2 regions of the Sporolactobacillus sp. Y61 genome follow, and region 2 is predicted to be linked to the other one. Evidence: a T-box and tRNA genes for the amino acid it is inferred to sense, from the RefSeq annotation. Region 2 holds a T-box; the other holds one or more tRNA genes.

What was found. The T-box of region 2 lies ahead of ileS (isoleucine--tRNA ligase). A T-box ahead of a tRNA ligase gene usually reads a tRNA of that ligase, here a tRNA-Ile.
Region 1: it encodes a tRNA-Ile, which carries the amino acid that the T-box ahead of ileS (isoleucine--tRNA ligase) is inferred to sense. The anticodon was not compared.

Annotation. Positions count from the first base shown of each region.
Region 1 is NZ_CP159510.1:280,614-288,356, reverse strand. Features, by position in the region: gene ABNN70_RS01470 (Tex family protein) at 1-750, shown strand, start outside; gene ABNN70_RS01465 (SprT family protein) at 806-1,288, shown strand; tRNA gene ABNN70_RS01460 (tRNA-Asn) at 1,445-1,516, shown strand; tRNA gene ABNN70_RS01455 (tRNA-Ser) at 1,521-1,612, shown strand; tRNA gene ABNN70_RS01450 (tRNA-Lys) at 1,855-1,926, shown strand; tRNA gene ABNN70_RS01445 (tRNA-Leu) at 1,932-2,016, shown strand; tRNA gene ABNN70_RS01440 (tRNA-Leu) at 2,039-2,124, shown strand; tRNA gene ABNN70_RS01435 (tRNA-Arg) at 2,135-2,211, shown strand; tRNA gene ABNN70_RS01430 (tRNA-Pro) at 2,216-2,292, shown strand; tRNA gene ABNN70_RS01425 (tRNA-Gly) at 2,305-2,378, shown strand; tRNA gene ABNN70_RS01420 (tRNA-Ile) at 2,397-2,473, shown strand; rRNA gene ABNN70_RS01415 (16S ribosomal RNA) at 2,631-4,181, shown strand; rRNA gene ABNN70_RS01410 (23S ribosomal RNA) at 4,363-7,293, shown strand; rRNA gene rrf (5S ribosomal RNA) at 7,379-7,495, shown strand.
Region 2 is NZ_CP159510.1:2,053,410-2,061,152, forward strand. Features, by position in the region: gene sepF (cell division protein SepF) at 1-322, shown strand, start outside; gene ABNN70_RS09700 (YggT family protein) at 328-597, shown strand; gene ABNN70_RS09705 (RNA-binding protein) at 606-1,379, shown strand; gene ABNN70_RS09710 (DivIVA domain-containing protein) at 1,421-1,948, shown strand; T-box leader at 1,999-2,229, shown strand; gene ileS (isoleucine--tRNA ligase) at 2,286-5,057, shown strand; gene ABNN70_RS09720 (hypothetical protein) at 5,146-5,829, shown strand; gene lspA (signal peptidase II) at 5,942-6,394, shown strand; gene ABNN70_RS09730 (RluA family pseudouridine synthase) at 6,402-7,322, shown strand; partial or broken gene pyrR (bifunctional pyr operon transcriptional regulator/uracil phosphoribosyltransferase PyrR) at 7,552-7,743, shown strand, end outside.

The sequences.
Region 1 (7,743 bases), 1.5 Mb from region 2:
CTCCGGTTTGTGGTTGAAACTGTGGTAAACAGAGTGGGTGTCAATCTTAATACAGCTTCAGCTGAACTTTTGAAGTATGTCGCGGGATTGTCCCGGACAACTGCAGAGAATATTATCCGGGTGCGAAACAAACTGGGCCGTTTCCATTCACGCCGGCAGTTGAAAGATGTGCCGCGTCTGGGACCGCGGACGTTCGAACAATGCGCCGGCTTTCTCAGGATAACCGGCGGAAGCGAACGGCTCGACGGAACTTCAATTCATCCCGAAAGTTACGATGCAGCCAGAAAATTTCTCGGGACTGTAGGCCTATCAGCGGAAGCCCTCAATAAGGAGTCGCTGAGGAGAAGGATAGGGCAGCTCGATCTTTCTCGGGCCGCAGCGCAACTTGCCATTGGGGAACCGACATTGCGTGACATCATTGAAGCGCTGTGCCGCCCCGGGCGTGATCCGCGTGATGAAGCGGATCAGCCGCAGCTGCGGGCAGATGTTCTGAAACCGGAAGATCTGTATAAGGGCATGCGACTGGAAGGTACTGTGCGTAATGTAGTCGACTTCGGAGCTTTCGTTGATATTGGTCTCAAACAGGACGGACTTGTTCATATTTCAAAACTTGCCGGACATTTTGTCAGACATCCGCTTGATGTCGTCCATGTCGGACAGGTAGTGACTGTCTGGGTGGACAGTGTTGACCTTGAGAAGGGCAGAGTGTCGCTAAGTATGATTGACAACAGAACGACTCCTGCCACATAATAAACTATCAGCACGCACCTGATGCGGCATTAATTCACCGTCGGAGGCAGACCCAATGACAGATGAGGAACTTCAGAAACTGGTACAGCAGATTTCTCTGAAAAGTTTTCACCGCCCTTTTGTCCATAAGGCCGTCTTTAATCCCCGCCTGAGGACAACAGGTGGACGCTATTTACTGAACAGTCATTATCTCGAATTTAATGTGTTGCAGCTTCAGTATTTCGGCCTGGACGCCTTTGTAAAAATCATCAAACATGAGTTGTGTCATTACCACCTCCATCTGAGTGGACGGGGTTACAGGCACAGGGATGCGGATTTCAGGCAACTCCTGAAAAAAGTCGGAGGCTCGCGTTTCTGCGGTTCGATTCCGGGGACAGGAAACCATTCGGTGCTGCACTATACATACCAATGTAAAAACTGCGGGGCCCTTTTTTCCAGAAAAAGACGGATGGATCCCCGCCGATACAGGTGCGCGTCCTGTGGCGGGAAGATTCAATTCGTTAAAAAAGAGCTTCCGGGAAAATACGGGAAAGGGTGAAATAAATAAAAAAAGGGTTGACGCGTTCTCTCCTTTTGTGTTAAATTATTAAGGTCGTCAAAAGGACAAGGCAACCCTGAGGCTTGTTGAACGACGTTGACAGGTGGACTTAAGTTGTGTATAATTTCATTTGACTTTGCAAGAAAAAACACTTATTCCACAGTAGCTCAGCGGTAGAGCAATCGGCTGTTAACCGATTGGTCGCAGGTTCGAACCCTGCCTGTGGAGCTATGGAGAAGTACCCAAGCTGGCTGAAGGGGCTCCCCTGCTAAGGGAGTAGACGGTGTGAATCGTGCGAGGGTTCGAATCCCTCCTTCTCCGCCATTTTTAATTGTGACCCGTTCGTCAAACGGTTATGGCACCATCTTATTAATGGGTCGCGGGTTCAAGTCCCGCACAGGTCACTGAAAAAAATACCATTGACTGATTTCATAGATGTGCGTTAAACTTCAGAGATGGGTAATGTACAGGATATAGCGATGATAAAGCGCAACGGCTTCTGGCTTCTATATAAAAGCTTGTGTGATTCCTATCGTGTTCCAGATGAGACAGTCGCTTCTTAATGTGAGCCACTAGCTCAGGGGTAGAGCATCTGACTTTTAATCAGAGGGTCGAAGGTTCAAATCCTTCGTGGCTCATTTTAGCGGGTGTGGCGGAATTGGCAGACGCGCTAGATTTAGGATCTAGTGTTTTGCGACGTGGGGGTTCGAGTCCCTTCACCCGCACCATATTCAAAAATTTAATAGTTATGCGGTCGTGGCGGAATGGCAGACGCGCTAGCTTGAGGGGCTAGTGGAGGAAACTTCGTGGAGGTTCGAGTCCTCTCGACCGCACCAATTTTATTATGCGCCCTTAGCTCAATTGGATAGAGCGTCTGACTACGGATCAGAAGGCTGGGGATTCGAGTTCTCTAGGGCGCACCATTATCGGGAAGTGGCTCAGCTTGGTAGAGCATCTGGTTTGGGACCAGAGGGTCGCAGGTTCAAATCCTGTCTTCCCGACCATTCATCTTTTTTGCGGGTGTAGTTTAGTGGTAAAACAAGAGCCTTCCAAGCTCTGGTCGTGGGTTCGATTCCCATCACCCGCTCCATATTTTCTTTTATAATGTGGGCCTGTAGCTCAGCTGGTTAGAGCGCACGCCTGATAAGCGTGAGGTCGGTGGTTCAAGTCCACTCAGGCCCACCATTATTTTTGCTTTTTATTCTGGAATGTTCCTTGAAAACTGAACAAAAGCCAAGCGTGATTTAAGGGGTTTATCCCCTGATCAATTCAATTTGCTATGGATCTGATGAACGAAAAAGACTGACCCGGATGCCGAAAGGGATCCGGAAGAAGCAACACTTTTTTGGAGAGTTTGATCCTGGCTCAGGACGAACGCTGGCGGCGTGCCTAATACATGCAAGTCGTGCGCACAGAGGGGAGCTTGCTCCCTGAGGTGAGCGGCGGATGGGTGAGTAACACGTGGGCAACCTGCCGGTCAGACTGGGATAACTGTGGGAAACCGCAGCTAATACCGGATGATCCTCCGCACCGCATGGTGCGGAGCTGAAAGATGGTTTCGGCCATCACTGACTGATGGGCCCGCGGTGCATTAGCTTGTTGGCGGGGTAACGGCCCACCAAGGCTGCGATGCATAGCCGACCTGAGAGGGTGATCGGCCACATTGGGACTGAGACACGGCCCAAACTCCTACGGGAGGCAGCAGTAGGGAATCTTCCACAATGGACGAAAGTCTGATGGAGCAACGCCGCGTGAGCGAAGAAGGTTTTCGGATCGTAAAGCTCTGTTGCCGGAGAAGAACGGATGCGGGAGGAAATGTCCGCGTCGTGACGGTATCCGGCCAGAAAGCCACGGCTAACTACGTGCCAGCAGCCGCGGTAATACGTAGGTGGCAAGCGTTGTCCGGAATTATTGGGCGTAAAGCGCGCGCAGGCGGCTTCTTAAGTCTGATGTGAAATTCTGCAGCTCAACTGCAGGCGGGCATTGGAAACTGGGGAGCTTGAGTACAGAAGAGGAGAGTAGAATTCCACGTGTAGCGGTGAAATGCGTAGAGATGTGGAGGAATACCAGTGGCGAAGGCGGCTCTCTGGTCTGTTACTGACGCTGAGGTGCGAAAGCGTGGGGAGCGAACAGGATTAGATACCCTGGTAGTCCACGCCGTAAACGATGAATGCCAGGTGTTAGGGGGGTCCAACCCCTTAGTGCTGAAGTTAACACATTAAGCATTCCGCCTGGGGAGTACGGCCGCAAGGCTGAAACTCAAAGGAATTGACGGGGGCCCGCACAAGCAGTGGAGCATGTGGTTTAATTCGAAGCAACGCGAAGAACCTTACCAGGTCTTGACATCCTTCGACCGCTCGAGAGATCGGGTTTTCCCCTTCGGGGGACGAAGTGACAGGTGGTGCATGGTTGTCGTCAGCTCGTGTCGTGAGATGTTGGGTTAAGTCCCGCAACGAGCGCAACCCTTGACCCTGGTTGCCAGCATTCAGTTGGGCACTCGAGGGTGACTGCCGGTGACAAACCGGAGGAAGGTGGGGATGACGTCAAATCATCATGCCCCTTATGATCTGGGCTACACACGTGCTACAATGGGCGGTACAAAGGGCAGCGAGGCCGCGAGGCTGAGCCAATCCCATAAAGCCGCCCCCAGTTCGGATTGCAGGCTGCAACCCGCCTGCATGAAGCCGGAATTGCTAGTAATCGCGGATCAGCATGCCGCGGTGAATCCGTTCCCGGGCCTTGTACACACCGCCCGTCACACCACGAGAGTTTGTAACACCCGAAGTCGGTGCGGGAACCTTTATGGGCCCAGCCGCCGAAGGTGGGACAAATGATTGGGGTGAAGTCGTAACAAGGTAGCCGTATCGGAAGGTGCGGCTGGATCACCTCCTTTCTAAGGAAACGATCGATAGCGAAACGTTTGGGCTTTTGTTTGGTTTTGAAGGAGTCATTCCTTCAATACCCGGCGTGCCGCAGGGCACGCGGGACGATCCTTGAAAACTGGATAACGAAAGATACAGAAAACACGTCAAGAATTCCATTTTGTCCAGGATACAATCAATGATTGTGTCGGTGGTTAAGTTTTAAAGGGCACACGGTGGATGCCTTGGCACTGGGAGCCGATGAAGGACGGAACGAACTTCGATAAGCTCCGGGGAGCTGTAAGTGGGCTTTGATCCGGAGATTTCCGAATGGGGAAACCCCCTGTCCTGACGGACAGGATGACGCACTGAATTCATAGGGGCGTCAAGGCAGACCCGGGGAACTGAAACATCTCAGTACCCGGAGGAAGAGAAAGCAAATGCGATTTCCCGAGTAGTGGCGAGCGAAAAGGAAACAGCCCAAACCAGGGGGCTTGCCCCCTGGGGTTGTAGGACACTCCGCATGGAGTCAGAAAAGCGCGTTTCAGGCGAACGGCCTGGAAGGGCCGGCCGAAGAAGGCAAACGCCCTGTAGCCGAAGAGGCGCGCTCTCCGGAGTGGATCCTGAGTACGGCGGGACACGAGAAACCCCGTCGGAAGCCGGGAGGACCGTCTCCCAAGGCTAAATACTCCCCAGTGACCGATAGTGAACCAGTACCGTGAGGGAAAGGTGAAAAGCACCCCGGAAGGGGAGTGAAAGAGATCCTGAAACCGTGTGCCTGCAAGTAGTTGGAGCCCCTTCGGGGGTGACAGCGTACCTTTTGTAGAATGGACCGGCGAGTGGCGATTCTGAGCAAGGTTAAGCCGGAGAGGCGGAGCCGCAGCGAAAGCGAGTCTGAAGAGGGCGAATGAGTTCAGGGTTGCCGACCCGAAACCGTGTGATCTACCCATGTCCAGGGTGAAGTCCAGGTAACACTGGATGGAGGCCCGAACCCACGCATGTTGAAAAATGCGGGGATGAGGTGTGGGTAGGGGTGAAATGCCAATCGAACACGGAGATAGCTGGTTCTCCCCGAAATAGCTTTAGGGCTAGCCTCGGAGAAAGAGGTCTGGAGGTAGAGCACTGATTGAATAAGGGGTCCCCACAGGATTACCGAGTTCAGTCAAACTCCGAATGCCAGACGCTCAGGCTCCGGGAGTCAGACGGCGAGTGATAAGATCCGTCGTCGAAAGGGAAACAGCCCGGACCGCCGGCTAAGGTCCCTAAGTTTGCGCTGAGTGGGAAAGGATGTGGCGTTGCCCAGACAACCAGGATGTTGGCTCAGAAGCAGCCACCATTTAAAGAGTGCGTAATAGCTCACTGGTCGAGTGGCGCCGCGCCGAAAATGTAACGGGGCTAAGCGCAGCACCGAAGCCGCGGATGACTCTTTCAGAGTCATGGTAGGGGAGCGTTCCAGAGGCCGGGAAGGTCTGCCGGAAGGCAGGCTGGAGCGTCTGGAAGTGAGAATGCCGGTATGAGTAACGAAAAGAGGAGTGAGAATCTCCTCCGTCGAAAGCCCGAGGGTTCCTGGGGAAGGTTCGTCCGCCCAGGGTCAGTCGGGGCCTAAGCCGAGGCCGAAAGGCGTAGGCGATGGACAACAGGTGGATATTCCTGTACCGCTGGAACACGTTTGAGTGAAGGGGGGACGCAGGAAGGCGAGGTCAGCGCACGGATGGAAGCGTGCGTTCAAGCCGCGAGGCCGGCAGCGAGGCAAATCCCGCTGCCTGAGGCCGGACGGTGATGAGGAGGGAAATTTAAGTACCGAAGGGCCACAACCTACACTGCCTAGAAAAGCCTCTGGCGAGTGAACCAGCGCCCGTACCCAAACCGACACAGGTGGGCAAGAAGAGAATTCTGAGACGCTCGGGAGAACTCTCGTTAAGGAACTCGGCAAAATCACCCCGTAACTTCGGGAGAAGGGGTGCTCAAAGGGCCTTCGGGCCCTCTGAGCCGCAGTGAAAAGATCCAAGCGACTGTTTACCAAAAACACAGGTTTCTGCTAAACCGAAAGGTGATGTATAGGGGCTGACACCTGCCCGGTGCTGGAAGGTTAAGAGGAGAGGTCATCCCTTCGGGGAGAAGCTTTGAACCGAAGCCCCAGTAAACGGCGGCCGTAACTATAACGGTCCTAAGGTAGCGAAATTCCTTGTCGGGTAAGTTCCGACCCGCACGAAAGGTGTAACGATTTGGATACTGTCTCAACGAGAGACCCGGTGAAATTATAGTACCTGTGAAGATGCAGGTTACCCGCGACAGGACGGAAAGACCCCATGGAGCTTTACTGCAGCCTGATATTGGATGTGGGTATCGATTGTACAGGATAGGCAGGAGCCTTTGACGCCGGACCGCCAGGTTCGGCTGAGGCGCCGGTGGGATACTGCCCTTTCGATACCGACATTCTAACCCGGGACCGTGATCCGGTCCGGAGACAGTGTCAGGCAGGCAGTTTGACTGGGGCGGTCGCCTCCCAAAAGGTAACGGAGGCGCCCAAAGGTTCCCTCAGAATGGTTGGAAATCATTCGCAGAGTGTAAAGGCACAAGGGAGCTTGACTGCGAGACCCACAAGTCGAGCAGGGACGAAAGTCGGGCTTAGTGATCCGGTGGCACCGCATGGAAGGGCCATCGCTCAACGGATAAAAGCTACCCTGGGGATAACAGGCTTATCTCCCCCAAGAGTTCACATCGACGGGGAGGTTTGGCACCTCGATGTCGGCTCATCGCATCCTGGGGCTGAAGTAGGTCCCAAGGGTTGGGCTGTTCGCCCATTAAAGCGGTACGCGAGCTGGGTTCAGAACGTCGTGAGACAGTTCGGTCCCTATCCGTCGCGGGCGCAGGAAATTTGAGGAGAGCTGTCCTTAGTACGAGAGGACCGGGATGGACACACCGCTGGTGTACCAGTTGTTCCGCCAGGAGCAGACGCTGGGTAGCTATGTGTGGACGGGATAAGTGCTGAAAGCATCTAAGCATGAAGCCCCCTCCAAGATGAGATTTCCCACAGCTTTAAGCTGGTAAGGCCCCTCAGAGATGATGAGGTGGATAGGTCTGGAGTGGAAGCGCGGTGACGCGTGAAGCGGACAGATACTAATCGGCCGAGGGCTTAACCCAAAGTCAGCGGACAGAAGGAAAAAAGACGTGCTGTATCTTTCGTTACCGGTTTTGAGGGGTCGTCTGGCCCCGGGTGATTTTCAAGTCTGGCGGTCATAGCGAAGAGGTCACACCCGTTCCCATCCCGAACACGGTCGTTAAGCTCTTCTGTGCCGATGGTAGTGGGGGGCTGTCCCCCTGTGAGAGTAGGTCACTGCCAGGCAAATGATTAAAGAGGCATTTCCCGAAAAGTGGGGAATGCCTCTTTTCGTCGGTGATCCTGATTCTTCATCTGATAACGCTTCTGATCGTCCCGGGATTTCCCGTGACAGGAATCATGTGTGACATGTGAATAAAGTGCTTTACAATTAGATTTAAGTTGTTATTGGATGAGTAAGTGCTTTTCTGAAAACGGATGACATGACGCAGCAGGATCGGACGGTGCTTTTGATTGAAGCCGGCGATCTGGCT
Region 2 (7,743 bases):
GAAGGGTGGTCGCCTGATCACCCTTCAGAATGTGCATCGTCAGGAGAAAGTTGTCCTCGTTGAGCCCAAAAGTTTTGATGAGGTTCAGGATATCGTGGCGCATCTCAAGAACAGACGAACTGTTATCTGCAGCCTTCAGACGGTCAATAAAAGCGAAGGACAGAGAATCCTTGATTTTATGAGCGGAACCTGCTATGCCCTTAACGGACAAATTAGAAAAATTGGAAAAGATACTTTTCTGTTTGCTCCCGAATATATTGATATCTCCGGTTTTATCAGTAGCCGGAGTGAAAGTAATAACCACTCAGAAGTAAAGAGGTGACCGGTTTGGTGCTATTCGCGGAAATTCTGACAAAATTAATCAATATCTACTCATGGCTGTTGATCATTTATATTTTTATGTCATGGGTTCCGAGTGTTCAAAATTCATCAATCGGTCAGATTCTGGCCAGGATTTGTGAACCCTTCCTGGCACCCTTCAGAAAGATTATTCCCCCGATTGGCGGCATGATTGATATTTCTCCGATCATTGCCTTTTTTGTTCTTCAGATGGCTACACGAGGGATCTGGAGTCTGGCCCTTATGATATCCGGGTGATGCATCAAATGACTGTATATGAACATTTCAGGCCGGAAGAAGCGCCGCTGATTGACCGGTTTACCGACTGGAAAAATCAGACCGAGCGACGCTATAAACCACGACTGACTGATTTCCTTGATCCCAGGCAACAGTTTATACTGAAATCGGTGATCGGCAATAATGGGGATGTCCATGTCGTTTTTTCCGGCGGCTATCCGGGTTCGGAAAGAAAGAGGGCGCTGATCCTGCCGGCATATGTCCCTTATGATGAGACGCAGTTCAAACTCTCATTTGTTGAGGCGGTGTTTGCCTCCAGGTTTTCATCCCTTCATCATTCAAGCCTTCTGGGCGCTTTACTTGGAACCGGTGTCGACCGGGATAAAATTGGTGATTTACTGGTGTCTGAACGTCATGCACAGTTTATCTGTGCAAAAGAAATCGAATCCTGGCTGTTATTGAATCTGACCGCGGCCGGCAGAACGCCCGTGACATGCAGAACCATTGACCCGGCTTCACTTATACATAAAACGGAAAGCTGGATTGAAAACGAAGGAACAGTAGCCTCCCTCAGGCTGGATGCCGTTCTGTCTGAGCTGTATCACCTTCCACGTGCGAAAACGGCGGCTTTTATCAGCCATGATCTGGTAAAGGTCAACTGGCAGGTCATCGGGAAAAAGGATTTTGAAATTCGTGAGGGAGATATGATTTCCCTCAGAGGATATGGAAGAAGCAAAATTCTTGCAGTTGAAGGATTGACAAAAAAGAACAAAATCCGTCTGCGTTATGGTAAACTAGGTTAAACGACTAAATTGTGTGATTATTGCCTTGGAGGTGAAGCAGGATGCCCTTAACACCATTGGACATTCATAATAAAGAGTTTTCGCGGGGGTTTCGCGGTTACGATGAAGATGAGGTAAACGATTTTCTGGATCAGATTATTAAGGACTACGAGACCCTGATCAGAGAGAAAAAGGAGCTTGAGGGCAAATTTAAGAATGCGGAAGAGAAACTCAGCCATTTCTCGAATATTGAGACGACGCTCAACAAAAGCATTCTTGTTGCTCAGGAAACAGCTGAAGAAGTAAAGCAGAATGCAAAGAAAGAGTCTAAACTGATTGTCATGGAAGCAAAGAAAAATGCCGACAGAATTATTAATGAAGCCCTTGAAAAATCAAGGAAAGTCACACTCAACATCGAAGAACTGAAGAAAGAAGCAAATGTTTACCGGACACGGTTCCAGATGCTGATCGAAGCTCAGCTGGAATTGTTGAAAAGTGATGACTGGAAAAAGCTGACGATTCAGCCTGAAGACGAAAAAGAAACTGAAAATGAGAAACAGGATGACGGTGTTTTAAAGACGCAGGCTTGACGTACCTTCATCATTTGCATATACTGTTCTTAAACTAATATGAAAATTTCAGCAAATCGCAGACGGGGACAGTAAACTTTATAGCAGAACCAAGCGAGCCGGAAGACGGTGTGAGTCCGGTGTTTTCAGTAAAGTTGAAAATCACCCCTGAGTTTCCTCCTGAAAGCAGTAATCAATCCTGCGAGTAAGGCGGGACGCGTCATTCGCGTTAAGAATCATTAAGGTGACAGAATCATGTTATTCTGTTATTAGGGTGGTACCGCGGTCCTTCCGTCCCTTTGGGATGGAAGGACCTTTTCTATTTCAATACAGACAAAACATTGGGGGCGTTTTGACAGTGGATTATAAGAAAACATTGCTGATGCCAAAAACGGCATTCAAAATGCGCGGCAATTTGCCGAACAAAGAGCCGCTGATGCAGCAAAAATGGGATGAAGACGACATTTATCAGATGTCTCTTAAACACAATGAAGGCAAGCCGAAATTCATTTTGCATGACGGACCGCCTTATGCAAATGGAAATATTCATATCGGGCATGCTGAAAATAAGGTTCTGAAAGACATCATCAATCGCTTCAAATCGATGACAGGTTATCAGACCCCTTATGTTCCCGGGTGGGATACCCATGGATTACCGATCGAACAGCAACTGGCGAAACAGGGGATTGACAGGAAAAAGATGTCGGTCGCCGATTTACGGGAGAAATGTAAGGAGTATGCGCTGGGTCAGGTTGATCGTCAGAGGAAGCAGTTTAAACGCCTGGGTGTCCGTGCAGACTGGGATCATCCTTACCTGACACTGAAAAAAGAATTCGAAGCAGAACAAATTAAAGTATTCGGTGAAATGGCAAGGAAGGGCTATATTTATAAAGACAAGAAGATTGTTTACTGGTCGCCGTCCTCTGAATCGGCACTGGCGGAAGCAGAAATTGAATATAAGGATGTGGAATCCTATTCAATTTACGTATCCTTCCCTGTAAAAGACGGCAAAGGTGTACTGAATGCTGATGAAGAAGTCGTTATCTGGACGACGACGCCGTGGACTCTGCCGGCGAACCTTGCGATTGCTGTAAATCCGAAATACGAATACAGTGTGGTTCAGACAGAAGGCAGGAAATACATCGTTGCCTCGGAACTTGTCGCCTCGCTGACCGGGACCTTGGGATGGAAAAGCCCTGAAGTTCTCCGTACGTTCAGTGGTAAAGATCTGGAAGGCGTGGTCTGCCGCCATCCGTTTTATGACCGGGATTCGTTAATGATCCTTGGCGATCACGTCACTCTGGATGCCGGAACCGGTTGTGTTCATACAGCTCCCGGATTTGGCGAAGATGACTTCAATGTTGGGAAAAAATACGGTCTGGATATCCTCTGTAATGTGGATGATCGCGGCATGATGACTGACGAAGCACCGGGCTTTGAAGGTGTCTTTTATGCAAAAGCCAATGAACCGGTTATCGAGAAACTGGAGAACGTGCACGCTCTGCTAAAAAAAGATAAGTTCGTCCACGCTTACCCGCATGACTGGCGGACGAAAAAACCGGTTATTTTCCGCGCCACCAAGCAGTGGTTTGCTTCGATCAAAGCGTTCCGGGAACAGATTCTGAAGGCGATTCATGAAGTCAGATGGATTCCTTCCTGGGGCGATGTCCGGATGACAAATATGATCAAAGACCGCGAAGACTGGTGTATTTCCAGACAAAGAGCATGGGGCGTTCCGATTCCGGTGTTCTACGGTGAAGACGGGGAACCGATTCTCACAACAGAAACCATTCAACATGTGTCAGAACTTTTCCGTAAATATGGATCCAATATCTGGTTCAAGCGTGAGGCGAAAGACCTGCTTCCTGAGGGATTTACTTCTGAGCACAGTCCTCATGGCGTCTTTAAAAAAGAAACGGATATCATGGATGTCTGGTTTGATTCCGGTTCAACCCATCAGGGTGTGCTGACCACACGGCCCGAACTCAGAAGGCCGGCAGATATGTATCTGGAGGGCTCCGACCAGTACCGCGGCTGGTTCAATTCTTCGCTGGCCACAAGTGTTGCCGTTACCGGTCATGCACCGTATAAGCAGATACTGAGTCATGGCTTTACGCTGGATGGCAAGGGACTGAAGATGAGCAAATCTGTCGGGAATGTCATCGACCCGATGAAGGTGATGAAGCAGTTCGGTGCCGATATCATCCGGCTGTGGGTTGCTTCTGTGGATTATCAGGCGGATGCCCGCGTTTCAAACGAGATTCTGGCACAGGTTGCAGAAGTTTATCGTAAGATTCGCAACACCGTCCGGTTTATGCTCGGTAATTTGAATGATTTTACGGAAAAGGACCTGGTCCCTGTAAAGGATATGCCTGAACTGGAGCAATTTATGCTGATCAGGCTCAATGAACTGATTGACACCTGTCTGAACGAATACAACGTCTATCAGTTCCAGAACGTTTACAAAGCCGTGCAGAATTATTGCTCCATTGATCTGAGTGCATTTTATATGGATATTGCCAAAGATGCACTCTATGTTCAGGCGCGCGACAGCCTGGTTCGCCGTTCCGCCCAGACCGTCATGTTCAAAACAGTGACCGCCCTGACAAAATTGTTATCGCCGATTATCCCGCATACTGCAGAGGAGATCTGGCAGTTTATTCCCGGAGCTTCAGAAAAATCAGAATATGTTCAGCTGACAGATATGCCTGAGAAAACCGAAGTTCCTGATGCCGGTCAACTTAATGAGAAATGGAAAGCTCTTCTCAGTGTCAGAGATGATGTCCTTAAATCACTGGAAAAAGCACGCAATTCAAAAATGATTGGAAGTTCACTCGAAGCGTCGGTAACGGTTTATACAACGCCTTCAACGGAATGGCTGAAAGACCAGCCGGCCCTTGACAAACTTTTCATCGTCTCACACGTGGACGTCACAGATCAGTCTGCTCCAGAAGAGGCAGATCAGTACACAGAGGATGCGGTTCGGGTCAGTCCTGCCGAAGGGACAAAATGTGAACGCTGCTGGGCTGTTCTTCCGACAGTCGGAGAAGATCATGAACATCCGACACTCTGTGCCGGCTGCAGTGAGACCGTCCGTCATGATTATGCCGGGGTCAGCTTCGAATCATAATTGTTTCCATTTTGGCTAAATATTTTGCAGTCTAATTCCCCTCTTTTATCCGCACAATAATCACGCGGTGATAAAGGGGGGGATTTTTTTGTTTGGCATCAGGGGCATAAAGAAGCAGTTATTAAAAAGAAAAGCCGTTCTGGAAAACAAAATGAAAAGTGATATGGAGACGTCAAAAGAATTCAGCGTATCCGATATTAGTTCAGGCGAGCTGTCTTCATATGATAATCATCCGGCTGAATCGGCCACGCAGCTTTATGAAAGGGAAAAGGACCTGGCATTTAATAAAATGAATAAGAACGAGCTCAAAGATATTCAGGATGCACTGGACAAGATCGAGAACGGAACCTACGGTATTGATGAAAAAACAGGAAAAAAAATACCGCGGGCCCGGTTAAAGGCTTATCCTGCTGCAAGAACAGCTGTTCAGCATACCACGCCCGAGCATAATCATAAGGTCAGACCGGCAGAAGAATCAGTCATTGCCGATCTGGATCAATCGGGTCTGGCGGCATTCAGGGACGGCGGATTTGATGAACAGAACGCCTTTGATCTAGTCTCTTTATACAATGACCAAAGGATGGTATTTGAAAATGCTCCCTACAGTGGTCAGGAAGATGGCATGGGATTCGTTGATGATCTGGAAGGCTTTGCTGCGACAGATATCGATGGCTATCATGGTGATGATGATATTCAGATCCTGAGAAATCAGAATTACGAACGCTGGAGAAATAATTATGACGTTGATGAAACAGATCCGATGGAACGTTGAACATTTGGGCTGCAGCAACACCTGCAGCTCTTTTTCAATCGCCTGAAACGGCAGATTATGCTAAAATGCAGAATGAGTACATACGTCAGTCAGAGCAGTCTGGAGGAGAATGATGGTTTATTACTTTATTGCACTCATCGTTTTAATAGTGGATCAGCTGTCAAAATGGCTGGTCGTGCAAAACATGACAATCGGGGAAAGTATACAGCTGATTCCCCATATTTTTTATTTGACATCCTTGCGAAATACAGGAGCCGCCTGGAATATTCTTGAGGGCCAGTTCGTTTTTTTCTTCCTGGTAACCGGTGTGGTACTCGTGATTATTATTTATTATATGCAAAGATATGGCCGAAAACAGCCACTTTTGGGGACGGCCCTTGGTCTGATCATCGGGGGAGCCCTCGGCAACTTTGTGGACCGGCTGTTCAGGGGTGAAGTGGTTGATTTTTTTCACGTTTATATTTTTCAATACAGTTTTCCTGTATTCAATGTCGCAGATGCTTCGCTGTCGATTGGTGTCTTTTTTATGATCATCTATCTTTTAAAAGACGGGAAAAAGGAGTAGTTCGGGTATGTCTTTGACGCGTTTAAAAGCAGAATCCGGGGATGCGGGAAAACGACTGGACCGGTGGGTGACTGAACAGTTTCCTGAAGAATCAAGAAACCGGATACAGCAATTAATCAAAGACCACCACATTACGGTTAACGATGAGGCAGAAAAGGTCAATTACAGGATGAAGGAAGGGGATCAGATAACGGTCCGGATTCCGGATCCCGAACCGCTTCAGGTCACGCCCGAAAACATCAGTCTGGATATTTTTTACGAAGATGATCAGGTTATTGTGGTGAACAAGCCAAGAGGAATGGTTGTTCATCCTGCACCCGGGCATATGAGCGGGACCCTTGTGAATGCGCTGCTCTTTCATTGCCGGGATCTTTCCGGCATCAACGGCATGCTCAGGCCGGGGATTGTTCACAGAATTGATAAAGATACTTCCGGACTGCTGATGGTTGCGAAAACAGACCGGGCTCATCGATCGCTGGCACAACAGTTGAAAAATAAAACAACAAGCCGGGTGTACCTGGCGATTGTGCATGGCTCGGTTGCAACAGATACCGGAACTGTGGATGCGCCGATTGGCCGGGATGATAAGGACAGGAAGAAAATGGCGGTCACGAATCATAACAGCAAGTCTGCAGTTACCCATTTTAGGGTTCTTGAACGTTTTTCCAGGTACACGTATCTCTCATGCAGACTGGAGACCGGACGAACGCATCAGATCAGAGTGCATATGGCTTATATCGGGTATCCGCTTGCAGGAGATCCAAAATACGGATTTCATAAAACATTACCGATTAAAGGACAGGCACTGCATGCAGCAGAACTTGGATTCAGACACCCTGTAACCGGAAAATGGATGCACTTTACTGCAGCACCTCCGGAGGATTTCTCCCGACTGCTGCGTCTTCTTCGCTCAGGGCAGTTTTCCTGAATCATTTTGCCAAAGACGATTGACAAAAGGGAGTCATTTTGTCATACTAACGTTAACGGTAACGGACAATTGAATGTGTTCCTTTTAAATTAGTCCAGAGAGGCTAAGAAGGGTGATGAAGCTAAATGTTTTTTGGCGACACAGCTACGGTCTCTTGCTCTGACAGGCAAGACTTTTTTTTGGCCGGAATACGGTGGCAGGTGATCAGTTCTTGGAAGAAAAAGAAATTATGAATCAGAAGGCCGTATCACGGGCGCTGACGCGTCTGGCACATGAAATTATCGAACGAAATGAAGGCGTCGAATCAGTTGTTCTTGTGGGCATTAAAACCCGGGGGATTTACCTGGCCGAACGGCTGGCCTCACGGATTGATGAAATTGAAGAACAGCAGGTTTCCGTCGGGGAACTGGATATTACCCCC